DNA from 2 places in the Streptomyces sp. NPDC017520 genome. Region 2 is predicted to be linked to the other one. Evidence: predicted binding sites of a transcription regulator. Region 2 holds the regulator's gene; the other holds the start of a gene.
What was found. The regulator HrcA, encoded in region 2, represses chaperone genes, less so after heat shock. The targets are predictions, from matches to a motif close to TTNGCACTCNGNNNNNCNGAGTGCNAA.
Positions count from the first base shown of each region.

Region 1 (14,882 bases), on a different contig from region 2:
GGGGAATGGCTGTCAAGCCGGGCAGGCCGGTGGGACCGGGGCGGGGCGAGGCCGGGGCGCGGTAGTCCGGGCGCGGGGCAGGAGGACGGGGAGAGGGAGAGGGAGGAGGACGGGGAGTGGGAAGGGGGGTGCGGTGGGCTCAGTCGCGCAGGAACGCCAGGACCGCGAGCACCCGGCGGTTGGTGGCGTCCGAGACGTCGAGGTCGAGCTTGGTGAGGATCGACCCGAAGTGCTTGCTGACCGTGCCCTCGCCGACGTGCAGGGCCTCGGCGACGGACGCGTTGGAGCGGCCCTCCGCCATCAGCGCGAGCACCTCCACCTCACGGGCGGTGAGCCGGGCGAGCGGGTCGCGGCGGCGCCGGATCAGCTGCCGTACGACCTCGGGGTCCACCACCGTGGCACCCTCGGCCACCCGGCGCAGCGCGTCGGCGAACTCCTCGACGTGACCGATGCGCTCCTTGAGGAGGTAGCCCACCCCCGTACCGTCCGAGGCGTCCAGCAGGTCCTCGGCGTAGGCGCGCTGGACGTACTGGCTGAGCACCAGCACCGGCAGCCCCGGCAGCTTCTCGCGCAGCGCGACCGCGGCCCGCAGGCCCTCGTCCGAGAAGCCGGGCGGCATCCGGACGTCGGTCACCACGATGTCCGGGCGGTGCTCCAGAGCGGCGGCCGTCAGCTCCTCGGCGGTGCCCACCGCGGCGAGGACACGGTGCCCGAAGCGTTCCAGCAGGCCGACCAGGCCCTCGCGCAGGAGCACGCTGTCCTCGGCCAGTACGACGCGCAGCATCAGGTCCTCGAATTCGCGGGCGGGCAGGGAACCTCCAGCCGGAATACCGTCGGCCCCCCGGGCGGACTGGACAGTAGCAGGGTGCCGCCCAGCACCGAGAGGCGATCGGCGACGCCCTGGAGGCCCGTTCCGCCCTCGCTCACGCGCCCGCCGTTTTCGGCGTCCGCCGTCCCGCCCAGCCGCGCGCCCCCGCGCCCGTCGTCCTCGACCTCCACCGTCAGCCACCTCCTCAAGGTCGTGCCAGTCACCGTCACGCGGGTCGCACCGCTGTGCTTCGCCACGTTCGCCAGTGCCTCGCTGACCGCGAAGTAGACGGCGGTCTCGACGGCTTCGGGCAGCCGGTCCGGTACGGCGAACCGCACCTCGACCGGGACCGGTGAGCGGTCCGCCAGATCCTCGACGGCGGCCTCCAGACCCCGGTCGGTGAGGATGTGGGGGTGGATCCCGTGGATCAGCTCGCGGATCTCCACCAGGGCGACCGACGCCTCCTCGTGCGCCCGGTCCAGCAGGCCGCCCAGCGGTTCGGCGGGTCGCTCCAGCCGGGCGAGGCCCAACGTCATGGAGAGGGCCACGAGCCGCTGCTGCGCCCCGTCGTGCAGGTCGCGCTCGATACGGCGGCGTTCCGCCTCGAACGCGTCCACCAGCCGCGTCCGCGACCGGTCCAGCTCCGCGATCCGGGAATCGAGCGCGGAGTCCGGCGGGGAGAGCAGCGCCCGGGTCAGTACGGCCCGGCCCCGGGCCACCACCCCCAGCGGCCGGATCAGCAACGGCAGCAGCACCACCCCCGCCAACAGCACCGCGAACGCCTCCGGCCAGGAGTCGGCGAGCCAGAGCTTCAGGACGCGCGCCTCCCCGTCCCCGCCCGCCGCCATCATGACCGGGGTCCCGATCAGCCCGCCGCACACCAGCAGTACGCTGCCGACGGCCAGCGCCTCCAGCGGCCACAGGACGAACGCGAAGAGCAGCGCGTACGCCAACTCCCGCCAGGTGCACCGCTCCTGGAGCCGGGTCCGCAGCCAGGACGCCAGGCCCGGTTCGGGCGGTTCGCGGTGCGGGTCGAGGAGCGGGGCCGGGTCGATCAGCCGGAGCCTGCGCCGCTCCAGCCCGGCCAGCGGAATGCCGGCGAGGACGAGCGTCAGCAGGAGCGGCACCCCGATGACGAGGACGGTCAGCGCGCTGCCCGCGACCGCCAGCAGAAGCAGCGCCACCAGCGTCGCGACGCCGAGGGGCACGCTGGTCAGGAGGTAGAGCGCGGCACGCCACGGCCGGCCGCCGAGCAGCCGGCCGCCGAGCAGCCGGCCGCCCAGGAGCCGACGCGACAGGGCCCGGGGGAGGGCCCCGGGGGCAGCTCGGAGGCCGGCCCGGGGAAGGGCCGGCCGTGGTTCCGAGGGCGCGACCGGCCAGGGCTCCGAGAGCGTGGGCGGCCGGGGTTCCGAGGGTGCGTCCGGTTGGGGCTCCGAGGGCGTGGGCGGCGGTGAGCCGGTGGAGAGCATGCCGGGCACGCTACGAGACGGTCCACCGGGCGGGCCACCCTGGTCCCTGCCCCTTCCATGGTGGAGCTGGCTCCACCATGGAAGCCCCCTCTCGCTGCGATGTGCCGTGCGAGCGCCGCCGGTTGAGTGGGCCCCATGAATCCAGCAGCGAGTGCCGGCCGGCCACCGGCCGTTCGACTCCGGTCCGTGACCCGTTCCTACGGCCGCGAGGGCCGCGAGGGCCGCGATGGCAGCACGGTCAAAGCGCTCGACGACGTCAGCCTGACCATCCACCGCGGCACGTTCACCGCCGTCATGGGGCCCTCCGGCTCCGGCAAGTCGACGCTCCTGCACTGCGTCGCGGGCCTGGACCGGCCGACCGGCGGCCGGGTGTTGCTCGGCGACACCGATCTGACCGGGCTGAGCGAGGCCCGGCTGACCCGGCTGCGCCGGGGGCGGATCGGCTTCGTCTTCCAGGCGTTCAACCTGCTGCCCTCCCTGACCGCCGCGCAGAACGTGGCCCTGCCCCTGAGGCTCGCCGGCCGACGGCCGCGCAAGGCCGAGGTCCTCCACGCGCTGGACCAGGTCGGGTTGCGGGACCGGGCCGGCCACCGGCCCGGTGAGCTCTCCGGCGGCCAGCAGCAGCGGGTGGCCATCGCCCGCGCGCTGGTGACCCGGCCCGAGGTGCTCTTCGGCGACGAACCGACCGGGGCCCTGGACTCCACCGCCGGGCGCGTGGTGCTCGGCCTGTTGCGCGCGATGACCGACGAGGGGCGCACCGTGATCATGGTGACCCACGACCCGGTCGCCGCCTCCTTCGCCGACCGGGTCGTCTTCCTCGCCGACGGCCGTATCCGGGAGGAGCTGGACGCGCCCACGGCGGAGCGGGTCGCCGCCCGCATGGCGGCGGGCGCGGGCCCGGCGGCTCCGGCTTCCCCGACAGCCCCGCCGACCCCCTCCGCCTTCCCGACAGCCCCGCCGGCCCCCTCCGCTTCCCCGGCGGTGGCCCCGTGCTGATGCTCGCCCTGCGCGGGATGCGCACGCGCTGGGTCACCTTCGTCGGGTCGTTCGTCGCCCTGGCGCTGGGAGTCGGCCTGATCGCGGCCACCGGACTCGCCCTCGCCTCGACGTTCGACGCCCCGGAGCGGGGCCCCGAACGGTTCGCCGCCGCCCCCGTCGTCGTCCGGGCCGCCGATCACCTCCGGGTCGACACCTCGACCGGTACCCGGAGCAAGCCGCTCCACCACCCCGGACCGGTCGGCGAGCGGATCGCCGACCGGCTGGCCGCCCTCGGCCGCACGGTGGAGGACCGGACGTTCACGGCGGACATCACGGCTCCGCGCACCGATGCCGAGGAGCCGCCCACCGGCCCTGCCGTCCAGGAGCCGCGCACCGGCGCCGAGGAGCGGCCCACCGGCCCTGCCGTCCAGGAGCCGCGCACCGGCGCCGAGGAGCGGCCCACCGGCCCTGCCGCCCAGAAGCCGCGCACCGACGCCGAGGAGCGGCCCACCGGCCCTGCCGCCCAGAAGCCGCGCACCGACGCCGAGGAGCGGCCCACCGGCCCTGCCGTCCAGAAGCCGCGCACCGGCGCCGACGCCAGGGCCGAGGAGCCGCCCACCGGCCCTGCCGCCCAGAAGCCGCGCACCGGCGCCGACGCCAGGAAGTCCCCTACCGGCCGGGACGCCGAAACCCGGGTCGGGCACCCGTGGCCGGTCGCCGCCGCGGCCCCGTACCGCCTCACCTCGGGCCGCGCCCCCGCCGCCCCGGGCGAGATCGTCGTCACCAGCCGGCCCGGCGGCGATGCCCCGCTCCGTACCGGTGACCGTGTTCTGGTCCGCACCCCGGCCGGAATCGCCCCCCGGACCGTCGTCGGCACCGTGGCCGGCCGGGGCTTCGAGGACGCCGTCTTCTTCACCGACGACGAGGCCGCCCGGATCTCCCCGGACATCGACGCCCTCGTCGTGCACGCCGACGCCACCGCCGTACGCAGGGCGCTCGGGCCGGACAGTGGCATGGACGTCCTCACCGGCCACGACCGCCGCCGCGCCGACCCCGACCCCGACCGCGACGCCCGGGCTCTGGTCTCCGTCAACGCCCTGCTCGGCACCGCCGCCGGTATCACCCTGTTCGTCTCCGCCGCCGTCGTGGCCTCGACGTTCTCCTTCGCCGTGGCCCAACGGCGGCGGGAGTTCGGCCTGTTGCGCACGGTCGGAGCGACGCCCGGCCAGATCCGCCGTACGGTGTGCGTCGAGGCGATCCTCGTCGGCGTCCTCGCCTCGGCCGCGGGCGCGTGGCTCGGAGCCCGGGCCGCGCCCCTGCTCGTCGGCCGGATGGCCGAAGCGGGCCTCGCACCGCCCTGGTTCGCCCTCGGCGACGCCTCCTGGCCGCTGCACACCGCCTTCTGGACCGGTGTGTTCGTCGCCACGGCCGGGGCCCTCGTCTCCTGTCACCGGGCCGGGCGAACGGCCCCGACCGAGGCGCTGCGCGAGGCGGCCGTCGACAGCCGTGTCATGCCGGCGAGCCGCTGGGCGGCGGCCGTCCTGGTCCTGCTCGCCGGACTGGGCCTGCCCGCCCTGGCGTTGGCCGTCGACCCCGGCGACCTGCTGGGCCGCAAGTCCTACATCACCCGGCCCATGCTCCTCGTCGTCGGCTGCGCGCTCCTGGCCCCCGTCCTGGTGCGCCCCGTCGGCCGGCTGCTGACCTGGCTGCCCGCGCGGCTGCCCGGTGCCACCGGCGTACTCGTCCGGGAGAACACCGCCACCGGGGTGCGCAGGACGGCGGCCGTCGCCGCGCCCGTCCTCATCACCGTCGCCCTCGCCGCCACCCTGACGGGCACCGTCGCCACCCTGGAGGAGGCCAGGGCCACCGAGGCGCGCACCGCCACGACCGCCGACTTCGTGGTGACGTCGGGACAGGAGGGCCGCCCGTTGGCGCCCGCGTTCGTGGAGCGGGCGCGGGCCGTCGAGGGGGCCGTGGTCAGCGTCTCGCGGTCCACGGCCGTCACCGTCCTCGAAGAGGACACGGCCCTCGTGACCTCCGAGGCGCGCGCGGTCGACCCCGCCCGGCTGGCCGCCGTGTCGGAGCTGCCTGTCACGGCGGGCCGGCTCGCCGACCTCGACGACGGCGCGATCGTCGTCAACGAGGAGTGGCTGACCACACGGGTCGGCGACCGGGGCACCGTCTGGCTGGGCGACGGGCGTAGGGCCTCGCTGCGGATCGCCGCCGTCCTGGCCACCGGAACCGGCGACAACGGCGTCTACGTCACCCCGCGCAACGCCGGGGGCGCGGGCGTCGACCGGATCGACGTCAAGGTCGCCGAGGGCGCCGACCGGCGGGCCGTCGCCGCCGCGCTGCGAACCGCCGGGGCCGCCACCGGTACGCCGGTCACGACCCGAGCCGAGTGGCTGGACGCGAACGGCCCGGGGACGAACGACCGGACCAGGACCGGGTTCCGGATGATCCTCGGCATCGCTCTGCTCTGTACGGCGACGGCCCTGGCCAACACCCTGGTCATGGCCACCTCCGACCGGGTCCGGGATCTCGCCGTGCTCCGTCTCGCGGGAGCCACCGCCCCCCAGGTCCTGCGGCTCGTCGCGGCCGAGGCGGTGGTCGCGGTCGGGGTGGGTGCCGTGCTCGGGGGCGTGGTCGCGGCGGTGAACCTGCTGGTGGTGTGGGGTGCGCTGGTGCTGCTGGGCGTCACGTCCGCCGTCGTGGTGCCATGGGGAACGCTCGGCCTCGTCGTCGCGGCCGCCGCGTCCCTGGCCGCCGTCTCCGCCGTCCTGCCCGCCTCGCTCGCCCTGCGGACCCGGGCGGTCGAACTCGCGGGTGCCCGGGAGTAGTCCTCGTCGGCGGCTGCTCACCAAACCCGCGGGGAGCCGCTGCCGGATCGTTCCGCAGCGCCCGCGGGGCCGTCGCCGGATCGTTCCGCAGCACCCGCGAGCAGCCGTCGACGCATTGACAACACTCGTGATCAACCCGTCCAGGGCATAGGCTCGCCCCATGGGCAGCCACTCCGCACATCTGCCGAACCCGACCACCCCGGCCGGCCGCGAGGGGCTCGACGCCGTTCTCGCCCGGCCCGACCGCGCGGTCGTCGCACTCGACTTCGACGGCACGCTCGCCGACATCGTCCCGGACCCCGAGCAGGCCCGCGCCCACCCCGGCACGGTGGCCGCGCTCGCCGCGCTCGCGCCGAAGGTGGCCGCCGTCGCCGTGATCACCGGCCGCCCGGCGGGCGTCGCGGTGCGCTACGGAGGCTTCGCGGGCGTCCCCGGGCTGGAGCACCTCGTCGTGCTCGGTCATTACGGCGCAGAACGCTGGGACGCCGTGACCGGCACCGTGAACGCCCCCGCCCCGCATCCGGGCGTGGCCGCGGTGCGAGCCGAACTCCCCGGCGTACTGCATGCGTTCGACTCCTGGCACGGCACCTGGATCGAGGAGAAGGGGCGGGCCGTCGCCGTCCACACCCGGCGTGCCGAGGACCCGCAGGCGGCATTCGAGACGCTGCGCGGGCCCCTCGGCGAGCTGGCCGCCAAGCACGGGTTGATCGTCGAACCGGGCCGCCTGGTGCTGGAGTTGCGGCCACCCGGCATGGACAAGGGCGTCGCGCTCGCCACGTTCGTCGCGGAGCTGGACGCCGAGTCCGTGATCTACGCGGGCGACGACCTCGGGGACCTCGCCGCGTTCTCGGCGGTGGAGAAGCTGCGGACCGAGGGCCCTGACGGCATCCCGGGCCTCCTGGTGTGCAGCGGCAGCACCGAGGTGCCCGAGCTGGCCGAGCGCGCGGACCTGTCGGTGCCGGGCCCGGCCGGCGTGGTCGCGTTCCTGGCGGCTCTGGCCGAGCGGCTCTGAACCGAGTCGGGAGACCGGCGGGACCCGAGTCGGGAGACCGGCGCCTCACCCCTGCCGCAGCGCCTCCAGCTGGTCCAGGAACCACTGCTGGGGCGGCAGTGCGGTCGCCGCCTCGGCCAGTCGCTTCGTGCGGCCGGACCGCTCGTCGGCGCTCATCGTCAGCGCCTCGTGCAGGGCCTCGGCCGTGCCGACCACGTCGTACGGGTTCACCACGATCGCGTCCTCGCCCAGCTCCTCGTACGCCCCCGCCTCGCGCGACAGCACCAGCGCGCAGCCGTGGTCGGAGACGACGGGGACCTCCTTGGCGACCAGGTTCATTCCGTCGCGGATCGGGTTGACCAGAGCCACGTCGGCCAGCCGGTACGCGGCCAGCGAGCGTGCGAAGTCGTCCTTGACGTGGAGCACGACCGGGGTCCAACTATCGCTGCCGTACGCCCCGTTGATCTCCGTTGCCAGGGCCTGCACCGCCGCCGTGTAGTCCCGGTAGACGGCGAGGTCCTGCCGGGAGGGGTAGGCGAAGGCGATGTGCACGACGCGCTCGCGCCACTCGGGGTGGGCGTCCAGCAGGGCCCGGTACGCGTGCAGGCCGCGCACGATGTTCTTGGACAGCTCGGTGCGGTCCACCCGGACGATGGTCTTCCGGCCCTCGCCCACCTGCTCCCGCAGCGCCGCCATCCGCTCGTCCACGTCGGCCTCGCGCGAGCGCCGGCGCAGGAAGTCCGCGTCGGCCCCCAGGCCGTGCACCCCGATCCTCGTCCGGCCCGTCCCGCCGAGGATCTCCGTGCAGCAGCCGATGAACGCGTCCGCCCAGCGGCGGGTCAGGAACGCGGCCCGGTCCGCGCCGAGGATGCCGCGCAGCAACTGCTCCGCGATGTCGTCGGGCAGCAGCCGGTAGTAGTCGACGGGCGCCCACGGGGTGTGCGAGAAGTGGCCGATCGTGAGGTCCGGGCGCAGCTCACGGAGCATGCCGGGGACCAGGGCCAGGTGGTAGTCCTGCACGAGGACCGACGCCCCGGGGCCGGCCTCCTCGGCGAGCGCCTCGGCGAAGGCCCGGTTGTACGTCTCGTAGGAAGCCCATTGGCGGCGGAACTCCGCGTCGAAGACCGGCTCCACGGGCGTCTGGTAGAGCAGGTGGTGGACGAACCACAGCACCGAGTTGGCGATGCCGTTGTACGCGTCCGCGTGTACCTCGGCGTCGATGTCGAGCATCCGCACGCCCGCCTCGCCGACCCCGCGCCGCACCGCCTCGCGGTCCCCGTCGCCGAGGGCCGCGCAGACCCACAGCTTGTCGTCGACGGCGCTGAGCCCGGAGACGAGACCTCCGCCGCCGCGCTTGGCGTCGAGCGTCCCGTCCTCGGCGAGCGCGTACGAGACGGGGCCGCGGTTGGACGCGACGAGGACCTGGGCGGTGGAAGCGGCCGCGGATCCGGGTCCGGGCTCGGTTTCGGTTTCGGGTCCGGATCCGGGTTCGGTTTCGTGTTCGGCGTGCTCGGAGACCATGTAGCGGAACCTAGCCCGTTCGGGAAGCCCCCAAACGCCTCCGGGCTTCGTGCCGCCCACCGCCTCACGCCGCGTGGCGCTCCGCGTACTCCGCGATCTCCCGCATCGGCGGCCGTTCCTCCGTGTCCACCGCATGGGTGCGGGGTACGAAGCCGTCCTCGCCGCGCTCGAACTGGGTCAGCGAGGGCCGCACCAGATGGCCCCGGGAGAGCCGCAGCTGCGCCGTGCGGTAGATCGCCGCCGCCATCCGGCCCAGCGCCTGCCCGTCCTGGTGGCGGTGTCTGCGTACGCCGACGTCGACCTGGCCCAGCGCGTCCAGGCCCACCGTGTGCAGCGCGTCGACCAGCAGGCCCAGCTCCACTCCGTAACCGACCGGGAACGGCAGCCGCTCCAGCAGGGACCGCCGCACCGCGTACTCGCCGCCCAGCGGCTGTACGAACCCGGCCAGCTGGGGCCAGTGCAGATTGAGCAATGGGCGTGCCACCAGCTCGGTGACCCGCCCCCCCTGACCTGCGCTGTCGCCGAGCGGGCGGTCGTACATCGCCTTGACGAACTGCACGGACGGGTCGGTGAGCAGCGGTCCGACCGTGCCCGAGACGAAGTCCGCGGAGAAGTCCCTGAGGTCGGCGTCGACGAAGCAGACGATCTCACCGCTGGTCACCAGGAGTGACCGCCACAGCACCTCGCCCTTGCCGGGCAGGGCCGGGACGCGGGGCAGGATCGCGTCCCGGTGGACCACCCGGGCGCCCGCCGCCCGGGCCACGGCGGCGGTGGCGTCGGTGGAGCCGGAGTCGATCACCACGAGTTCGTCGACGAGCCGGACCTTCTCCATCAGCTCCCGGCGGATCGTCGCCACGATCGCGCCGACCGTGGCCTCCTCGTTCAGCGCGGGCAGCACCACGCTCACCGACGTGCGGTGCGGATCGGCGTCCCGGGCGTCGGTGAGCCGGTTCAGCGGGCGGTCGCCGGACGACCAGGACCGCCTGGTGAGCCAGCGTTCCACCTCTTCGAGCACGGTCGGCACTCCCTGTGTGTGATCCATCTCGCGGTTCGGACGACTATCTCAACGGTCCGATGCTTCGGTTACAGTCTTGAACAACGCGTATGGCCGTCGCATGTCGGGGTCGGAGCGCGCACAAACGCCTGGATCGAAGATCCAGCGCCATAAGAGCTCATCCAGAGGGACTGAGGGAACGGCCCGTTGAAGTCCCGGCAACCCTCCTGCCGACCGCGAGGTCACGGTGGGGAAGGTGCCAATTCCGTCTTGCGGCGAAACGCGTCGCAGGGAAGATGAGGAGAAAGGGACCTCCGCCATCATGGCTGTTCAGACCGTTGCAGGTAGCACCGCCGGTAGCACCGCTTCTTCCGCCCCGGCCGTCGATCTCGGCCCCGCCGCGGCGCTTTCCTGCCGCGAGTGCGGCGAGCGTTTCGAGCTCGGCCCCCTTTTCGCCTGTGCGTCCTGTTTCGGGCCGCTGGAAGTGGCCTACGACCTGCCCACCGGATCCCCGGAGGAGCTGCGCCAGCGCATCGAGGCCGGCCCGGACAACATCTGGCGCTACGCCCCGCTGCTGCCGGTGCCCGCCGACGTCGCGGAGAAGCCCAACATCAACCCCGGCTTCACCAAGCTCGTCAAGGCCGACAACCTCGCCCGTGAACTGGGCGTCACCGGCGGCCTGTACGTGAAGGACGACTCCGGCAACCCGACGCACTCCTTCAAGGACCGCGTCGTCGCCATCGCCGTCGAGGCCGCCCGCGCCTTCGGCTTCACCACCCTCTCCTGCTCCTCCACGGGCAACCTGGCCGGAGCCGTCGGCGCCGCCGCCGCCCGGGCCGGACTCCGCTCCTGCGTGTTCATCCCGCACGACCTGGAGCAGGGCAAGGTCGTCATGGCCGCGGTGTACGGCGGTGAGCTGGTCGGCATCGAGGGCAACTACGACGACGTCAACCGCTTCTGCTCCGAGCTCATCGGCGACCCGCTCGGCGAGGGCTGGGGCTTCGTCAACGTCAACCTGCGCCCGTACTACGGCGAGGGCTCCAAGACGCTGGCGTACGAGATCTGCGAGCAGCTCGGCTGGCGGCTGCCCGACCAGATCGTCATCCCGATCGCGTCCGGCTCCCAGCTCACCAAGATCGACAAGGGGTTCCAGGAGCTGATCAAGCTCGGCCTCGTCGAGGACCGGCCGTACAAGATCTTCGGCGCCCAGGCCGAGGGCTGCTCCCCGGTCTCCGCCGCCTTCAAGGCCGGTCACGACGTCGTACGGCCCCAGAAGCCGAACACCATCGCCAAGTCGCTGGCCATCGGCAACCCGGCGGACGGCCCGTACGTCCTGGACATCGCCCGCCGCACCGGCGGCGCGGTGGAGGACGTGACCGACGAGCAGGTCGTCGACGCGATCAAGCTGCTGGCGCGCACCGAGGGCATCTTCGGCGAGACGGCGGGCGGCGTGACGCTCGGCGTGACGAAGAAGCTGATCGAGGCGGGCGTGATCGACCCGGCGCTCACCACCGTCGTCCTGAACACCGGCGACGGGCTCAAGACGCTGGACGCGGTCTCCGCGACCTCGCAGGCCACGGCGACCATCAAGCCGAGCCTGGACGCGTTCCGCGCCGCGGGCCTCGCCGCCAACTGATCACCCGAGACTTCAGGAAGGCACCCCACCATGAGCGTCAAGGTCCGCATCCCCACCATCCTCCGTACGTACACGGGCGGCCAGGCCGAGGTCCCGGCGGAGGGCGCCAAGCTCTCCGAGGTCATCGAGTCCCTGGAGAAGGAGCACCCGGGCATCGCGGCCCGCGTCCTGGACGACCAGGGCAAGCTGCGCCGCTTCGTGAACGTGTACGTCAACGACGACGACGTGCGCTTCGAGGGCGGCCTGGACGCCGCCACGCCGGACGGCGCGGGCGTCTCGATCATCCCCGCCGTCGCCGGCGGCTGCTGAACCGCCCGGGCCGCTCCACGGCGGCCCATCGCACCTCTGTGTGACCACAGTTGCCCCCTCCGCGAGAGAAGCGGAGGGGGCAATTCTGTATGGTTGAGCACGGTACAGTTGGGGAAGCCCCGTCCGCTGCCCGTGCCGCCCGCATATGAGAATGCGCCCGGCCCCGATAAGAAGCAGCCAAAGTACGTGAACCTCTTGCGGCATAAGTGCCCTTTGCCTGGCCCGACTTGCCCGTAAATCTCAGCAAACCCGCATGTTCGCGTGTTCCGCCGCGCCCAGAATTCTCGTCCGATTGACCTGTTGCAGAGGGCAGTTGGACGGATACATTCGGCCGCGGTCGATGCGCTGCGGCGCCGCGCACCCTCTCCTGTCGGGGGGTGAGTTCCGACCCGGGGCCGCGAAGTGCGGTCCCGTGCAAGGGCCAGTAATAGGGGAGTTAGGCATGGCTCAGGGCACCGTCAAGTGGTTCAACGCGGAGAAGGGGTACGGCTTCATCGCGGTCGACGGTGGTGCGGATGTTTTCGTCCACTACAGCGCGATCCAGATGGACGGGTACCGCACCCTCGAAGAGGGTCAGCGAGTTGAATTCGAGATCTCGCAGGGCCAGAAGGGGCCCCAGGCCGACATGGTCAAGCTCGCCGTCGGCTGAGCTCGGCGCGGTCGTCCGACGACACTACTCACGCACGCAGGGCCCGGCCCCCGGATCAGGGGACCGGGCCCTCCGTGCGTCCGCCCCGGGCCCTGCCGGGAGGCGTACTGCCGCCCGCGTCCGAGGCGTACCGCCGTCCTCGTCCGAGGCGCGCCGTTGTCCACATCCGACGGGGGACGCTTGCACTCGCAGGGGTCGAGTGCTAATCATTGGCGTTAGCACTCTCCAGGTGAGAGTGACAGAAACTTGGACCGGGCCGGTGAGGCCCGCAGGCGTGGTGGGGCAAGGAACCACCACGCAGGCAGGCCGTCCGTCGCGGGCGCCTCTCGGTCCGGAGAATCCACCCCTGTCCGGGAGGACCACTTCACATGGCCAAGATCATCGCGTTCGACGAGGAGGCACGGCGCGGTCTCGAGCGCGGGATGAACCAGCTCGCCGACGCCGTCAAGGTCACCCTCGGCCCCAAGGGCCGTAACGTCGTCCTCGAGAAGAAGTGGGGCGCGCCCACGATCACCAACGATGGTGTTTCCATCGCCAAGGAGATCGAGCTCGAGGACCCGTACGAGAAGATCGGTGCGGAGCTGGTCAAGGAGGTCGCCAAGAAGACGGACGACGTCGCCGGCGACGGTACGACCACCGCCACCGTTCTGGCTCAGGCTCTCGTCCGCGAGGGTCTGCGCAACGTCGCCGCAGGCGCCAACCCGATGGCCCTCAAGCGGGGCATCGAGAAGGCCGTCGAGGCCGTCTCCGCCGCTCTGCTGGAGCAGGCCAAGGACGTGGAGACCAAGGAGCAGATCGCTTCGACCGCCTCCATCTCCGCCGCCGACACCGAGATCGGCGCCAAGATCGCCGAGGCGATGGACAAGGTCGGCAAGGAAGGCGTCATCACCGTCGAGGAGTCCCAGACCTTCGGTCTGGAGCTTGAGCTCACCGAGGGTATGCGCTTCGACAAGGGCTACATCTCGGCGTACTTCGCGACCGACATGGAGCGTATGGAGGCGTCGCTCGACGACCCGTACATCCTGATCGTCAACTCGAAGATCGCCAGCGTCAAGGACCTGATCCCGCTGCTGGAGAAGGTCATGCAGTCGGGCAAGCCCCTGCTGATCATCGCCGAGGACGTCGAGGGCGAGGCGCTCTCCACCCTGGTCGTCAACAAGATCAAGGGCACGTTCAAGTCCGTCGCCGTCAAGGCTCCGGGCTTCGGCGACCGCCGCAAGGCCATGCTCGCGGACATCGCCATCCTCACCGGTGGCACCGTGATCTCCGAGGAGGTCGGTCTCAAGCTGGAGAACGCCGGCCTGGACCTGCTCGGCCGTGCCCGCAAGGTCGTCATCACCAAGGACGAGACCACGATCGTCGACGGCGCCGGTGACAGCGACCAGGTTCAGGGTCGCGTCAACCAGATCCGTGCCGAGATCGAGAACTCCGACTCGGACTACGACCGCGAGAAGCTCCAGGAGCGTCTGGCGAAGCTGGCCGGCGGCGTGGCCGTCATCAAGGCCGGCGCCGCCACCGAGGTGGAGCTCAAGGAGCGCAAGCACCGCATCGAGGACGCGGTGCGCAACGCCAAGGCCGCCGTCGAGGAGGGCATCGTCGCCGGTGGTGGCGTGGCTCTGCTCCAGGCCTCGGCCGTCTTCGAGAAGCTCGACCTCACGGGCGACGAGGCGACCGGCGCCAACGCCGTGAAGCTCGCGCTGGAGGCCCCGCTCAAGCAGATCGCCGTCAACGGTGGTCTTGAGGGCGGCGTCGTCGTGGAGAAGGTCCGCAACCTGCCGATCGGTCACGGCCTCAACGCCGCGACCGGCGAGTACGTCGACATGATCGCCGAGGGCATTCTCGACCCGGCGAAGGTCACGCGCTCCGCTCTGCAGAACGCCGCGTCCATCGCCGCGCTCTTCCTCACCACCGAGGCCGTCATCGCCGACAAGCCCGAGAAGGCCGGCGCGGCCGCCCCGGGCGGCATGCCGGGCGGTGACATGGACTTCTGATCCGCCGCGGAGTCCCGGGCCCGCCCGGGAGCCCTCCGGCTGATCGAAGTTCGCCGTACGTCCCACAGGGGCGGTATCTCCTTCGTGAAGGTGCCGCCCCTGTGGCGTTCCCCGACGGGCCGACGCCCGGCCTACGCGGGCCTCCTCCGGGCCTACGCGGGCCTCCTCCGGGCCTACGCGGGCCTCCTCCGGGCCTCCTCCGGGCCGACGCGGGCCGATGCGGGCAGCCCGGTGCGCGGGCGCGTGGCCGAATGGCCACTTGCCGCGCCCTTCCCGATGAGGCAGTACGTGTCAGCGCGGTGGGGCCGATCACGGTGGCGGCCCGCGCCCCCCGGAGCAGGACGGACGCGGAGCCGTCCGGCGGCCCGTCCCGGCTGGTTCCCCACTGCCCCGGCGGGCCGCTCCCTCCCGTGGCAGCTCACCGCCCGGCCCGGCGACCGCAGCCGGTCAGTGGTCCAGTCCACCCCGCGTCCGCGCCCCGGTGGTGTGCGACTGCACATGGCGCTTCGCCGACGTTCCCGGCCCCGGTGGAGACGGTCCGGAGCGGCACGCTCCGGTCCTCGCCACTCGCGCTATCCAGCCAACTTCGGACGGTAAGTCGGAATCATGCGTACCGGTGGGACTGCGGGACATGATGGCCCTGGTGTTCACGTGGTGAACACCCGTCGCATAAACAACTTCCGTTATGCAGAAGCC
Region 1 is NZ_JBIRKB010000003.1:184,163-199,044, forward strand. It holds gene ACH4KB_RS08625 (response regulator) at 140-784, opposite strand; gene ACH4KB_RS08630 (sensor histidine kinase) at 784-2,277, opposite strand; gene ACH4KB_RS08635 (ABC transporter ATP-binding protein) at 2,413-3,273, shown strand; gene ACH4KB_RS08640 (FtsX-like permease family protein) at 3,273-6,095, shown strand; gene otsB (trehalose-phosphatase) at 6,256-7,107, shown strand; gene ACH4KB_RS08650 (trehalose-6-phosphate synthase) at 7,153-8,607, opposite strand; gene ACH4KB_RS08655 (glucosyl-3-phosphoglycerate synthase) at 8,672-9,622, opposite strand; SAM riboswitch class I at 9,777-9,904, shown strand; gene thrC (threonine synthase) at 9,924-11,237, shown strand; gene ACH4KB_RS08665 (MoaD/ThiS family protein) at 11,268-11,546, shown strand; gene ACH4KB_RS08670 (cold-shock protein) at 11,989-12,195, shown strand; gene groL (chaperonin GroEL) at 12,564-14,186, shown strand.
Region 1: a site for HrcA is predicted at 12,375-12,401, ahead of groL (chaperonin GroEL). Genes of this name have one in related genera too.

Region 2 (14,882 bases):
AGGGCGAGCGCGTCGCGGACGGCGTCGAAGTTGTCCCCGGCGTAGCCGCCGAAGTAGGCGGGGTCGTCGGAGTTCACCGTGCAGTGGAGTCCGGCGGCCAGCATCGCGGGCAGGGGGTGGTCCGCGAGCGTGTCGACCGTGCGCAGCCGCACGTTCGACAGCGGGCAGAGCGTGAGCGGCACCCGGTCGGCGACCAGCCGCTCGACCAGCTCCGGGTCCTCCAGGCAGCGCAGTCCGTGGTCGATGCGCTCGACGCCGAGGACGTCCAGGGCCTGAGTGATGTACTCCGGCGGGCCCTCCTCGCCCGCGTGGGCCACCTTGCGCAGGCCGAGGGCGGTGGCCGCCTCGTACACCTCGCGGAACTTGGCGGGCGGGTGGCCGACCTCGGCGGAGTCCAGGCCGATGGCGCTGATCCGGTGCAGGTACGGCTTCGCCGCGTCCAGGGTGCCGAGGGCCGATTCGGCGGACAGGTCGCGCAGGAAGCACATGATCAGCTGGGTGGAGACGCCGTGCTTCTCCTCGCTGCGCTCCAGCGCCCGGCCGATCCCCTCGATGACGGTGCCGATCGGGACGCCCCGGGCGGTGTGGGCCTGCGGGTCGAAGAAGATCTCGGCGTGCCGGACGCCCTGGGCGGCGGCGCGGGCGAGGTAGGCGTCGACGAGTTCGGCGAAGTCGTCCTCGGTGCGCAGGACGGCCATCAGCGCGTAGTACAGGTCGAGGAAGGACTGGAGGTCCTCGAACCGGTAGGCGGCGCGCAGCTCGTCGGCGGTGGCGTAGGGCAGGGCCACTCCGTTGCGCTCCGCGAGGGCGAAGGCCAGCTCGGGTTCGAGGGTGCCTTCGATGTGGAGGTGGAGTTCTGCCTTGGGGAGGTGCACGGTGTCTCGCAAACAGGGGGGGTCGGATCAGGGGGGACAGATCAGGGGGGACGGATCAGGGGGGGGGACAGATCAGGGGCGGGGACGGATCAGGGGTGGTGGCGGGTGGGGACCGGGACGCGGATCAGGTCCTGGGCGACGGTGAGTTCGCCGTCGAATCCGGCGGCACGGGCCTGGGTCTCGAAGAGCTCCGGGTCGTTGTAGCGCTGCGAGAAGTGGGTGAGCACGAGGTGGCGGACGCCCGACTCCTTCGCCACCCGGGCGGCCTGTCCGGCGGTCAGGTGCCCGTGGTCGACGGCCAGCTTCTCGTCCTCGTCGAGGAAGGTCGACTCGATGACGAGCAGGTCGCAGCCCTCGGCGAGCGCGTACACCCCGTCGCAGAGCCGGGTGTCCATGACGAACGCGAACCGCTGCCCGCGCCGCTCCTCGGAAACCTGCTCCAGTGTGACGCCGCCGAGGACGCCGTCGCGCTGGAGGCGGCCCACGTCCGGTCCGGCGATGCCGCGCTCCTTCAGCAGGGCGGGCAGCATGCGCCGGGTGTCGGGCTCGGTGAGGCGGTAGCCGTACGACTCGACGGGGTGCGAGAGCTTCGCGCTGTCCAGGGTGTACGCGGGGGTGGTGGCGAGGACTCGGCCGGTCCCGGCGACCGGGGCCTGGTTCAGCTCGACGGTCTCGCGGTAGGCGGTGGCGTACCGCAGCCGGTCGAAGAAGTGCTGCCCACTCGCCGGGTAGTGCGCGGTCACCGGGTGCGGCACCTGGTCGAGGTTGATCCGCTGGATCACCCCGGCGAGCCCGAGGGAGTGGTCGCCGTGGAAGTGGGTGACGCAGATCCGGTCGATGTCGTGCGCGGCGACCCCGGCCCGCAGCATCTGCCGCTGGGTGCCCTCGCCGGGGTCGAAGAGGATGCCCTCGCCGTCCCAGCGCAGCAGATAGCCGTTGTGGTTGCGGTGCCGGGTCGGGACCTGGCTGGCGGTGCCGAGCACCACCAGCTCGCGTACGGACATGGTCGGGGGCTCCGTTATCCGGGGGGCCACTGGAGGCCGCGGCCTCCCATGACGTGCGCGTGGGCGTGGAAGACGGTCTGGCCGGCGCCGGAGCCCGTGTTGAGGATGATCCGGTAGCCGCTGCCGTCGACCTTCTCCTCGGCGGCGACCTCCCCGGCCTCGCGCAGGACGTCCGCGGCGATGAGCGGTTCGGCGGCGGCGAGGGAGGCGGCGTCCGGGTAGTGGGCCTTCGGGATGACCAGGACGTGGGTCGGGGCCTGCGGGTTGATGTCGCGGAAGGCGACGGTGGTCTCGCTCTCGCGGACGATGGTCGCCGGGATGTCTCCCGAGACGATCTTGCAGAACAGGCAGTCGGACTGCGGCTCTCCCGCCATGGCGCCGGGCCTCCTCGTTCGCTGGTGATCGGTACAGGAGCATGCTATCTCCGGCCCTCCGGGCCCTGTTTCAGCCCCAGCGCCCCGTACGCCCCAGGAGCAGCGCGGTCGCGGCCGTCCCGGCGGTGGAGGTGCGCAGCACGCTGCGGCCGAGCCGGTAGGGGCGGGCGCCCGCCTCGGCGAAGGCGGTCAGCTCCTGCGGGGAGACGCCGCCTTCCGGTCCGACGACGAGCACGAGACTGCCGGCGGCGGGGAGTCCGGCGGTGGCGAGGGGGGTGCTGTCGTGGTCGCGGTCCTCGTGGAGGACCCCGGCGAAGTCGGCGGCGGCGAGCAGGGCGGCGACCTGCTTGGTCGTCATGGCCTCGGCCACCTCGGGGAAGCGCACCCGGCGGGACTGCTTGCCCGCTTCCCGTGCCGTGCTGCGCCACTTCGTCAGGGCCTTGGCTCCCCGGTCGCCCTTCCACTGGGTGATGCAGCGGGCCGCCTGCCAGGGCACGATCGCGTCGACGCCGGTCTCGGTCATCGTCTCGACCGCCAGCTCGCCCCGGTCGCCCTTGGGGAGCGCCTGGACGACGGTGATGCGCGGGGCGGGCGCGGGCTCCTCGTGGATGGTGTCGAGGCCGGTGACCGTGAGCCGGTCCTTGCCCTCGGCGGCGTGGACGACGCCCTCCGCCCAGTGGCCGAGCCCGTCGGTGAGGACGACGTCCTCGCCGGGCTGGAGCCGCTTCACGGAGACGGCGTGCCGTCCTTCGGGGCCGTCCAGGACGAACTCCGGCCCGGTGGGCATCCGTTCGACGACGAAGACCGGTGCGGTCACCGGGGACTCCTCATGCTCAGGGCCGACCGGGCGGCCTCCAGTTCGGCGGCGAGCAGCTCGATGAGCTCGCCCACGGGCAGTTCCCGGGCCATCCGGTGGCCCTGTCCGGCCCACAGGGCCATGCCCTGGGCGTCGCCGGCCTTGGCGGCGGCCTGGCGCAGCCCGCTGGTGACGTAGTGGACCTGGGGGTAGGCGGCGGGGGCGTAGGGGCCGTGTTCGCGGACGAAGCGGTTGACCAGGCCGCGGGCGGGCCGCCCGGAGAAGGCACGGGTCAGCTCGGTGCGGACGAACAGCGGGTTGGTCAGGGCCTGCTTGTGCAGCGGGTGCGCCCCGGACTCGGGGCAGACCAGGAAGGCGGTGCCGAGCTGGGCGGCGTCCGCGCCCGCCGCGAGGACGGCGGCGAGCTGCGCGCCGCGCATCAGGCCGCCGGCGGCGATGATCGGGATCTGCACGGTCTCGCGGACCTGGGTGATGAGGGAGAGCAGCCCGGTGCCGGTCTGGTCGAGCTGCGGGTCGTCGCGGTGGGTGGACTGGTGGCCGCCCGCCTCGACGCCCTGGACGCAGACGGTGTCGGCGCCCGCCCACTGGGCGCTCCGGGCCTCCTCGGCCGAGGTGACCGTGACGATGGTGTGCGTCCCGGCCCTGGCGAAGGCGTCCAGGGTGTCGCGGGTGGGGCAGCCGAAGGTGAAGGAGACCACCGGAACGGGGTCCTCCAGCAGGATCGCGACCTTCGCCTCGTAGCCGTCGTCGCCGCTGCTGTCCGGGTCGCCGAGCGGGGTCTCGTACCAGGCGGCCTCACCGGCGAGCTGGTGGCGGTAGACCTCGACGGCGCTGGGGTCGGCGAGCGCGGGCTGCGGCATGAAGAGGTTGACGCCGAACGGTCCGCCGGTGAGCCGGCGCAGCTGTTTGATCTCGTTGTACATCCCGTCCGCCGTTTTGTACCCGGCGGCCAGGAATCCGAGCCCGCCGGCTTCGACGACGGCCCCGGCGAGCTGGGGTCCGGACGCGCCGCCCGCCATCGGGGCCTGCACGATCGGATACCGGCAGAGATCGGTCAACTCGGAGGACATGACCGCATCGTGCCATGTCCTGTGCAACGGGGCCGAATCAGCCAGCGACGCCGTGACCGGTTCTGCCGCCGTACGCCGCACCGCCCGCCGGTTCGGGACCGGCGGGCGGTGCGGTGAAAGGCGAAAAGCGGTTCAGCGGCCGTTGAACGCGTCCTTCAGCCGGGAGAAGAGTCCTTGCTGACCTGGCTGAAACTGGCCGAGCGGCCGCTCCTCGCCGCGCAGCTTGGCCAGCTCCCGCAGCAGCCGCTCCTGTTCCGCGTCGAGCTTGGACGGGGTCATCACCTCGACGTGCACGATCAGGTCGCCCCGGCCGCCGCCGCGCAGGTGCGTGATGCCACGCCCGTGCAGGGGCACGGACTGGCCGGACTGGGTGCCGGGCCTGATGTCGATGTCCTCCAGGCCGTCCAGGGTCTCCAGCGGACACTTGGTGCCGAGGGCCGCGGCCGTCATGGGGACGGTGACCGTGCAGTGCAGATCGTCGCCGCGCCGCTGGAACACGGCGTGCGGCAGCTCGTGGATCTCCACGTACAGATCGCCGGGCGGGCCGCCGCCGGGGCCGACCTCGCCCTCGCCTGCCAGCTGGATACGGGTGCCGTTGTCGACACCCGCCGGGATCTTGACCGTGAGCGTGCGCCGCGAGCGGATGCGGCCGTCGCCGGCGCACTCCGGGCACGGGGTGGGCACGACCGTGCCGAACCCCTGGCACTGCGGGCAGGGACGCGAGGTCATGACCTGGCCCAGGAAGGACCGGGTGACCTGCGAGACCTCGCCGCGGCCGCGACACATGTCACAGGTCTGGGCGGAGGTGCCGGGGGCCGCGCCCTCGCCGCTACAGGTGTTGCAGACGACGGCCGTGTCGACCTGGATGTCCTTGGTGGTGCCGAAGGCGGCCTCGTTGAGGTCGATCTCCAGCCGGATCATGGCGTCCTGGCCCCGCCGGGTCCGCGAACGGGGCCCGCGCTGCGCGGCGTTGCCGAAGAACGCGTCCATGATGTCGGAGAAGTTGCCGAAGCCGCCGGCTCCGAAACCGCCCGCGCCGCCTCCGCCGCCGCCACTGGCGGAGAGGGGGTCGCCGCCGAGGTCGTAGACCTGCTTCTTCTGCGGGTCCGAGAGCACCTCGTAAGCGGCGTTGATCTCCTTGAACCGCTCCTGGGTCTTCGGGTCCGGGTTGACATCCGGGTGCAGCTCGCGGGCGAGCCGACGGAATGCCTTCTTGATCTCGTCCTGAGATGCGTCGCGGCGCACGCCGAGTACGGCGTAGTAGTCCGTGGCCACTTACGACTCCGCCAGGATCTGTCCGACGTAACGTGCCACTGCGCGTACCGCTCCCATCGTTCCGGGGTAGTCCATGCGGGTCGGTCCGACCACGCCGAGTTTGGCGACTGCCTCGTCGCCCGAACCGTAGCCGACCGCGACGACGGACGTGGAGTTGAGCCCCTCGTGGGCGTTCTCGTGCCCGATCCGTACGGTCATGCCGGAGTCCGTGGCCTCACCGAGCAGCTTCAGCAGGACGACCTGTTCCTCCAGTGCTTCCAGCACCGGCCGGATCATCACCGGGAAGTCGTGTCCGAAGCGGGTGAGGTTGGAGGTGCCGCCGATCATCAGCCGCTCCTCCGTCTCCTCGACCAGGGTTTCGAGGAGGGTGGAAAGGACCGTGGAAACCGTCCCCCGGTCCTCGCTGTCGAAGGATTCCGGCAGCTCCTGCACCAGCTGCGGGACATCCGCGAAGCGGCGTCCGACGACCCGGCTGTTGAGCCGGGCCCGCAGATCCGCGAGCGATGCCTCGCCGAACGGCGCAGGGCAGTCGATCATACGCTGTTCGACCCGGCCCGTGTCCGTGATCAGGACGAGCATCAGCCGGGCGGGGGCGAGCGCCAGCAGTTCCACGTGCCGCACCGTCGAGCGGGTCAGCGAGGGGTACTGCACGACGGCGACCTGCCGGGTCAGCTGCGCGAGCAGCCGCACCGTCCGGCCGACCACGTCGTCGAGGTCGACCGCGCCGTCGAGGAAGTTCTGGATGGCCCGGCGCTCGGGCGAGGACAGCGGCTTGACGCCCGCGAGCCTGTCGACGAAGAGGCGGTACCCCTTGTCGGTCGGGATGCGTCCCGCGCTCGTGTGCGGCTGGGCGATGAAGCCCTCGTCCTCCAGCACCGCCATGTCGTTGCGGACGGTGGCCGGGGAGACCCCCAGCCGGTGCCGCTCGGTCAGCGCCTTGGAGCCGACGGGCTCCTCGGTGCCGACGTAGTCCTGGACGATGGCGCGCAGCACTTCGAGTCTGCGTTCGCTGAGCATCGCGCACACCTCCAGCTGTGTCTCTCGGTGTCTGACTGGCACTCGGTGCGTTCGAGTGCCAGCAATCCCCGCGGTCAGTGTACGGGGGTGGGGTGGGGCGGGGGCAAGGGCGACCGGCCACGCCTCCACGAGACCGCGCAGGTCGTTGCCGTTAGCGTCGTGGCATGGACGTCGCTTGGGAAGACTTCGGCTGGGAGCGGTTGGGCAACGGTATCGGCAGGCGGCGCCTCCCAGGCTGGGACGCCACGGCCGCGCTGGTCTCCGGGGAGGCCGGCGCGTTGCTGTACGACACCGGCGCCACGCTGCGCGAGGGGGTCGAGCTGCGGCGGCAGGCCGAGGCGCTGCTCGGGCGGAGGGTGACGCATATCGCACTGAGCCACCCGCACTTCGATCATGTGCTGGGCACCGCCGCGTTCGCCGGGGCCCAGGTGTACGGGGCGGTGGGCGTGGCGGCGCTGCTGCGCGGCGGGGCGGAGAGCCTGTGCGCCTCGGCGGTGCGCCACGGGGTGCCGGAGGGCGAGGCGGCCCGGTCGGTGGACACGCTGGTGGTCCCGCACCACGAGGTGTGCGGCGACTGGACGCTCGACCTGGGCGGCGGCCGTCAGGTGCTGCTGGCGAACGTGGGCCCCGGGCACAGCGGCCATGACCTCGCGGCCCTGGTGCCGGGCACGGGCGGTGAGCCTCCGGTGGTGTTCTGCGGCGACCTGGTCGAGGAGTCGGGCGAGCCGCAGGCGGGCCGGGACGCGATCACCTCGCGCTGGCCGGCCGCGCTGGAGAGGCTGCTGGCGCTGGGCGGCGAGGGCGCTCGTTACGTGCCGGGGCACGGGGCGGTGGTGGACGCGGCGTTCGTGCGGGCGCAGCGGGCGTCGCTGGCGGAGCGCTTCGAGGTGGACCCCGACGAGGGGTGAACCCCGGTGAGGACCCTGGAGCACATAGGAACGTTCCTATGTGCTCCAGGGTCCTCACCGGAGCTCTCCGGAACGTTACGGAGAGGTCACCGGGGTGGCCAGCCGGTCATGGCCGGGTCTCCGACGTCCGCCGGCGCTTCGGGCGAATATCGTCGTGCCATGCGCAGCTACCAGCCGGACCTGACCCCGCCGTGGAAGCGGTCCGCCCCCGTGCCCGAGGTGCCCGCCGAGCCCGATCTGGTCGTGGAGGAGGTCTCCACCGGCTTCTGCGGGGCGGTGATCCGCTGCGAGAAGACGGCCCAGGGGCCGACGGTGACCCTGGAGGACCGCTTCGGCAAGCACCGGGTGTTCCCGATGGAGCCGCGCGGCTTCCTGCTGGAGGGCAGGGTCGTCACGCTGGTGCGCCCGGGCCCCGGCGGCCCGGCGCGTCCCACCCGTACGGCCTCCGGTTCGGTGGCGGTGCCCGGGGCCAGGGCCCGGGTGGCGCGGGCCGGCCGGATCTATGTGGAGGGCCGGCACGACGCGGAGCTGGTGGAGCGGGTGTGGGGTGACGACCTGCGCATCGAGGGCGTGGTCGTGGAGTACCTGGAGGGGGTGGACGACCTTCCGGCGATCGTCGCGGAGTTCGCGCCGGGGCCGGACGCCCGGCTGGGGGTGCTGGTGGACCATCTGGTGCCCGGCTCCAAGGAGTCCCGGATCGCCGAGCGCGTGACCGGGGACCATGTGCTGGTGGTGGGACACCCGTACATCGACGTGTGGGAGGCGGTGAAACCGTCCTCGGTGGGGATCGACGCGTGGCCGGTGGTGCCGAGGGGGCAGGACTGGAAGACGGGCGTGTGCCGGGCGCTGGGGTGGCCCCCGAACACCGGGGCGGCCTGGCAGCACATCCTGTCCAAGGTCCGCAGCTACAAGGACCTGGAACCCCAACTGCTGGGCCGGGTGGAGGAATTGATCGACTTCGTCACCCTTCCGGACTGATGTCCGGGGCCTGACTCCGGCCTGATACCGGTCTGTTGCGGGACTGTCGAAGAGGATCTCGTACCGATCCCTATGAATGCCTGCGTCCCACACGCACCATCGGTTATTGAGGTGGGGGAACGGGCAGGCGGTTCACGGGCCGAAGGGCTCACGGGGGAAGGGCAGGGACCGATGGCGCGCGAGGTCTGGCGGGACAGTGCGGACAACGAGGCGGCCTCGGCCGTCTTCCACCTGATACAGCAGCTGATCGACCGGTACCGGGTCAACCGGCCGGTGATGCCGCTCGTGGTGGTGCAGGCGGCGGACGCCGGGGCGGGGCCGGAGATCGACGCGCGGGTGGAGCAGCTCGTGCATCAGGTGCACCGGGCCAACGAGTTGCGGCGGGTGCCGGTGCGGCTGCTGGACGGCGAGGGGGCGACCCCGTACGAGGCGGCGCTCGACATGGTGCGCACGCTCTCCGAGAAGCCGTGGGAGACCCGCGAGAACACCCAGTACAAGACCTTCGCGTTTCCCCGCTCCCGGCTGCTCGGGGCGATCGAGCAGGCCACCGCGACGGTGGTCGAGCAGTCCGCCGGGAACACCTCCGAGGTGCGCGAGGAACGGATCCTGGAGCAGCTGAGCCGGCTGCGCTGGCGGTCCGGCCGGCCGCGCGGGGGCACCCGGTGGGCCTCGCTGCGGCAGTCGGTGCGGCCCGAGACGTTCGTCGGCGCGCTCTTCATCGCACTGCTCAGCGTGTTGCTCGGGGAGATCGACTGGCTGCTGACGGCCCTGGTGGCGGCCGTCGCGCTGATCGGGCTCGCCGTGGTGGGTCTGGCGAGCCGGGCCGCGCCGCCGCTGCTGTGGCTGCGCCGGGCCAGCCGGTGGTTCGCCACCACCTCGTCCCTGGCCGCGTCCAGTACCGGCTATCCGTCGGACGGCTGGTCGTGGCTGTCGCCGAGCGGTTCGTGGCGGGTGATCCGGGCGCGGGCGGCGGCGGTCGCGGAGCGGGTGGCGGACGCGGGGGCGGGCGACGAGTACGCGCGCCAGTTCCATCTGGAGCTGCGGGTGCAGGCGCTGCTGGAGGACCTGCGGCACAACTACCGCCCGCACTCCCTGGACTGGCGGCGCAGCAAGCGCACGGTCCCGCCGGTGGTGTTCCTGCCCCGGGCGACCCAGGACAACGGCGGCATTCTGCTGATCAACGCGATCAACAGCGTACGGTCGCGGCGCAGCGAGGTGGATCCGCTGCTGTTGCTCGCCTCGCTCCAGGCCCCCGAGATCATGCGGCACACGCCGCCGCTGCCCCCGGAGCGGCCGGGCCCCGGCGCACCAACCGGTTCGTCCGGGGCGCGGGCCCGCTACGAGCGCTGGGTCGACGATCTGAGTCTGGGCCAGTCGCCGGGGGCGGCGGCGACCCTGGCGTGGGTGCTGCTGCTGCCGCTGTCCACCGAGAAGCTGACCCACGAGCACGCGCACGCGCAGCTCGTCACCCACCGGGTGCGACGGACGTGGGCGTGGTGGGTGATGTCGCGGGCGAGCGTCGCCGTGCTCGTCGTGGGCAGTCTGCTGGGGGCGTTCCTGTGGGCCGGGCACTGGCGTGACACGTACTGCCACGGGCCGCTGACCGACCGCAACACGGACGCGATCTGGGCCGGGAAGGGGGACGACCGGGAGTGCGTGGGGGTGGCGACCGCCCCCGAGGTGCGCTTCGCGCGGGGCAACGACCTGGATCTGGCCGGGGCAGGGGAGGGCATCACCTTCGAGCGGATCGAGCAGGCGATCCGGGACGAGAACGACGACATCGAGCCGGACGACGCGTACGTGACCATCGTGTACGCCGGTCCGCTCACCGCCACGAGCAAGGACCCCGAGGCGACCCGTAAGGGGCTGGAGGAGCTGACCGGCGTCTACCTCCAGCAGCGTGCGGTCAACAAGACCCGGTCGGTGAAGCTGCGGGTGCTGACGGCCAACGGCGGCGAGGGCATGCTGCGGCAGCTCACCGCCGTGCGGAAGATCGTCGAGGTGGCCCGGCGGGATCCGACGGTGGTCGGGGTGGTCGGTCTCGGCCGCAACACCCAGGAGAGCGAGAAGGCGGTGAGGCTGCTGCGCGAGGCCGGGCTGCCGGTGGTGAACACGACCAACTCCAGCAGCGACCTGCCCCGGGAGTTCCCCAACTACTTCGGCCTGGCGGCGACGGACGAGGAGCAGACGCATGCGCTGGGGCTGGTCGCCCGGCAGATCGCTAAGCGCCTCGACAACCCGCACGCGATCGTGCTGTCGCGCGAGGATGTCAACGGGGACCTGGACCGGTACACCGCCGAGCAGCGGGACGCGGGCCGGAAGATGCTGGCGGACGCGGGCTTCGAGCCGGGCAAGGACGTGACGTACGACCTGGCGGGCGCGGCGAGCCTGAACGCTCCGCTGAGAACCATCTGCCAGGCCGAGCGGGTGCCCGACGCGCTGTACTTCGCCGGGCGGGTCGAGGACGTGCCGACGCTGATGGGGGGTCTGTCGGTGACCACCGGGTGCTCGGACCGGCGGATGACGGTGTTCACCGGGGACGATCTGACGAAGGGGACGTTCGACGACAGCACGTCGATCGCGGCCAACGTCACGCTCTACCACAGCTCGCTCGCCCCGCTGGACCGGGGGAAGAACCTCGGTTTCTACGGGGACGCGTACCGCACGTTGCGGGCGCTGCACCCCGAGGGGGAGGTCACCGCGCTGGCGTCGGGGCGTCCCGCGTACGAGGACGGCCTGTTCGCCAGCGGGCAGACCGTCATCTCCTACAGTGCGACGGCCGCCCTGTACGACGCGGCGGCACGCGGCGACAAGCGCCGGAGCGCGGCGGAGACCTGGGCGACGCTGCACACGGTGGACCTCAACAACATGCCGACGGGGACGATCTCGTTCAGCCGGGCGAGGGCCTCGGTCTCCGACAACGTGCACGGCCTCAACATCGTCAAGGTGGTCCGTCCCAGGCCGGACGCCGATCGGACCGTGGTCTGCGGCAAGCCTGCCGGGGTCGCGCCCCCGCTGACGGTCAAGGACTGCCGGCCGTGAGGCGGCCCGGCTGACGGCCAAGGACTGCCGGCCGTGGGCGCCCCGGCCGGGTCAGTCGACGAGGTCGCGGACGACGGCGTCGGCCAGGAGCCGCCCGCGCAGGGTGAGGACCGCGCGGCCCTTCCCGTACGGCTCCGGGGCCAGCAGCCCGTCGGTCAGGGCGCGGCGGGAGGCGGCGAGGCCTTCGGGTTTCAGGAGGGAGAGCGGGCAGCCCTCGCGCAGCCGGAGCTCCAGCAGGATGCGTTCGACCCGGCGGTCCTCCTGGCCGAGGATCTCCCGGCCCGCGCCGGGTGAGCGGCCCTCGGAGAGCGCCTGGGCGTACGCGCCGGGGTGCTTCACGTTCCACCAGCGGACCCCGCCGACGTGGCTGTGGGCGCCGGGGCCCGCGCCCCACCAGTCGGCGCCGCGCCAGTACAGCTCGTTGTGCAGACAGCGGCCCGCCTCGGTGGTGGCCCAGTTGGAGACCTCGTACCAGTCGAAGCCGGCGGCGGCGAAGGCCTCGTCCGCGATGAGGTAGCGGTCGGCGTGCGCGTCGTCGTCGGTCATCGGGATCTCGCCGCGCCGGATACGGCGGGCGAGCTGGGTGCCCTCCTCGACGATCAGGGCGTACGCGGAGACGTGGTCGGGGCCCGCGCCGATCGCGGCGTCCAGGGTGGCCCGCCAGTCGTCGTCGGACTCGCCGGGGGTGCCGTAGATCAGGTCGAGGTTGACGTGGTCGAAGCCCGCCTGCCGGGCCTCGGCGACACAGGCCTCGGGGCGGCCGGGGGTGTGCGTGCGGTCCAGGATCTTCAGGACGTGCTGCTTGGCGCTCTGCATGCCGAAGGAGACCCGGTTGAAGCCGCCCTCACGGAGCGCGGCGAGGTAGGCCGGGTCGACGGACTCGGGGTTCGCCTCGGTGGTGATCTCCGCGTCCTCCGCGAGCCCGAACTTCTCCTTGATCGATGCCAGCATCCGTACGAGATCGGCTGCGGGCAGCAGGGTGGGGGTGCCGCCGCCGACGAAGACCGTACGGACCGGGCGGGGGTCGTCGCCGAGGACCTTGCGGGCCTGACGGACCTCCTCGATCAGGTGGGCGGCGTAGTTGTCGCGGGAGGCCAGGGCCCCGCCGGAGCCGCGCAGCTCGGTGGCGGTGTAGGTGTTGAAGTCGCAGTAGCCGCAGCGGGTGGCGCAGTAGGGGACGTGCAGGTAGAAGCCGAGCGGGCGGTCGGCTGCGCCTTCCAGGGCGTGGCGGGGCAGCGCCCCGTCGTCGGGCACGGGCTCACCATCGGGCAGTACGGAAGGCATACCGACCATTGTCGCTCGCCGCGGGAGTGCCCCGGACCGGGTGGCTGCTCGTCCACCGGCCCGTTCAGTCCGTGTGCAGGTCAGTCCGGTCCGTGCGCCGGCCCGTCCGGCCCGCGCGCAGGCCTGCCCGGTCCGTGCACAGGTCAGTCCGGTCCGCGTGCCGGCCCGTCCGGTCCGTGTGCAGATCAGTCCGGTCCGTGCGTCCGTCCGGCCCCTGCGCAGGTCAGTCCGCGTGCAGGACCAACAGGGCCACGTCGTCGTCCGGGGGCTGCTCGGCGAACTCGTGGACGGCCCGCCGGATGCGCTCGGCCGTCGCCTCGGCGGGCAGCCCGGCGCACCCGGCCAGCACCCGGGCCAGCCCGTCCCCGTCGTCGAACATCAGCGGGCCCGACCGGCGCTCGGTCACCCCGTCCGTGACGCAGAGCAGGGTGTCCCCGGGAGCGAGGTCGAAGCCCTGGCTCTCGTACGCCACGTCCTCGACGACCCCGAGCAGCACCTGGGGCTCGGCGGCCGGGCGTACGGAGCCGTCGGGGCGCAGCAGCAGCGGCAGGGGGTGCCCGGCGCTGGCCACCGTGCAGCGGACCCCGCCGTCGGGGAGCGGCACGACCTCTCCGTACAGCAGGGAGAGGAAACGCGACTGGGTGCCGTCGTGGAGCTGCTGGCCCCCGGCGGCGGCGACCATCAGGGCGGCGGCCTCGGCTGCCTCCATGGCGTCGTCGAGGAGCAACCGGTTCAGCCGGTCCAGGACCTCCCCGACGCCGAAGCCCTCCCGGGAGAGCAGCCGCAGCCAGGGGCGGGCGAGGCCGGTGACGACGGCGGCCTCGGGGCCGCTGCCCTGGACGTCGCCGAGGACGAAGCACCAGCGGTCGCCGGGGCACGGGAAGATGTCGTAGAAGTCACCGCCGACCACCCCGTCGTCGCTGGGTTCGTAGACGAGGGCGCTGGTGACGCCGGGGATCTCGGCGACCTTGCTGGGGAGCAGGCCGCGCTGGAGGATCCGGCTGATGGTGGCCTGGCGGGTGTAGGCGCGGGCCGCGCCGACGGCGAGGCCGAGGCGGCGGACGAAGTCCTCGATCAGTGAGGCGACGGCCTCGGGCACCTGGGCGACGCCCTCGCGGCCGACGAGGACGGTGCCGAGCGCCCGGCCGCCCACGGTGATGCGGAACGCGAGCGCGGCCCCGTCCCGGCCGCCGGGGTGCGGAGGCGGCGAGGGAGCGGCCCGCCGGTCCTCGCGGCCCGCCCGGCCCTCCCCGTACTCCGCCGGGACCTCCTTCCGGCCCTCCGCGTCCTCCGCCGGGACCTCCGCGTCCTCCGCCCGGCTCTCCTCCCGGCCCTCCGCGTCCTCCTCCCGGTCCTCCCCGACAGGGTGGGCGGGCCAGGGCACGGGGACGGAGACGGGACCGGAGCCGACGCCGGCCGGGAGGCGGAGGGGCTCCCGCTCCAGGACGGCGCGCAGGGGCTCGGTGCCGGTCTCGTCGCTGTGCCAGACGCGGGCGAGCCGGGGTTCGGCGGCCGGGCCCCCGCCCTCGGCCTCCAGCCAGATCGCGCACCAGTCCGCCAGCCGGGGCACCAGGAGCTGGCCGGCTATGGCGGCCACCAGGTCCTCGTCGAGCTGCCCGGCGAGCAGGTCGGAGGCCTCGGCGAGGAAGGCCGGGGCGCCCCGGCTGTCCCAGACCGCGTCGTCGCGCTCGGTGCGCCTGGCGGCGGGAGCGAGGATCTCGGCGGCGCGCAGGCCGCGCCGGAGGGACTCCCCGTCGGGCGGGGCGGGCGGGGCGCTCCAGTCGTCGACGGGGAGGCGGGCCCAGACGGTCTTGAGGCCGGTGCGGTAGGTGATGCCCCAGGAGTCGGCGAGGGTGGCGACGAGCTGGAGGCCCCGGCCGTACTCCGCGGGATCGGGCAGCTCCCCGGGGCGCACCCCGGCCGGTCCACGTCCAGCACCGGGCTCGTCGCCGCTCACCGGGCGGGCCGGGTGGTGGTCGGTGACCTCCAGGACGAGGGCGGCGGACGGCTCGTCGCCGCCCTCCTCCTCCAGCCTGAGCACCAGGTCGACGGTGGTCCCGGCGTGCACCACGGCGTTGGTGACCAGCTCGTTGGTGACGGTCACGGCGTCGTCGGCCAGCCGGTCGCTGAAGCCCACGGCCGCGGGCACCCCGATCCCGGTCCACTCCGCGAGCGCGGCCCGCACGAACCGGCGGGCGGCGGACGGGGCGAGCGGTATGCCGGGCAGGCTCGTGCGGC
Region 2 is NZ_JBIRKB010000007.1:212,558-227,439, forward strand. It holds gene ACH4KB_RS19045 (adenosine deaminase) at 1-875, opposite strand, end outside; gene ACH4KB_RS19050 (ribonuclease Z) at 965-1,879, opposite strand; gene ACH4KB_RS19055 (histidine triad nucleotide-binding protein) at 1,894-2,253, opposite strand; gene ACH4KB_RS19060 (16S rRNA (uracil(1498)-N(3))-methyltransferase) at 2,324-3,070, opposite strand; gene ACH4KB_RS19065 (nitronate monooxygenase) at 3,067-4,140, opposite strand; gene dnaJ (molecular chaperone DnaJ) at 4,273-5,415, opposite strand; gene hrcA (heat-inducible transcriptional repressor HrcA) at 5,416-6,432, opposite strand; gene ACH4KB_RS19080 (MBL fold metallo-hydrolase) at 6,597-7,340, shown strand; gene ACH4KB_RS19085 (DUF3097 domain-containing protein) at 7,500-8,318, shown strand; gene ACH4KB_RS19090 (ABC transporter substrate-binding protein) at 8,490-11,360, shown strand; gene hemW (radical SAM family heme chaperone HemW) at 11,412-12,653, opposite strand; gene ACH4KB_RS19100 (SpoIIE family protein phosphatase) at 12,868-14,882, opposite strand, start outside.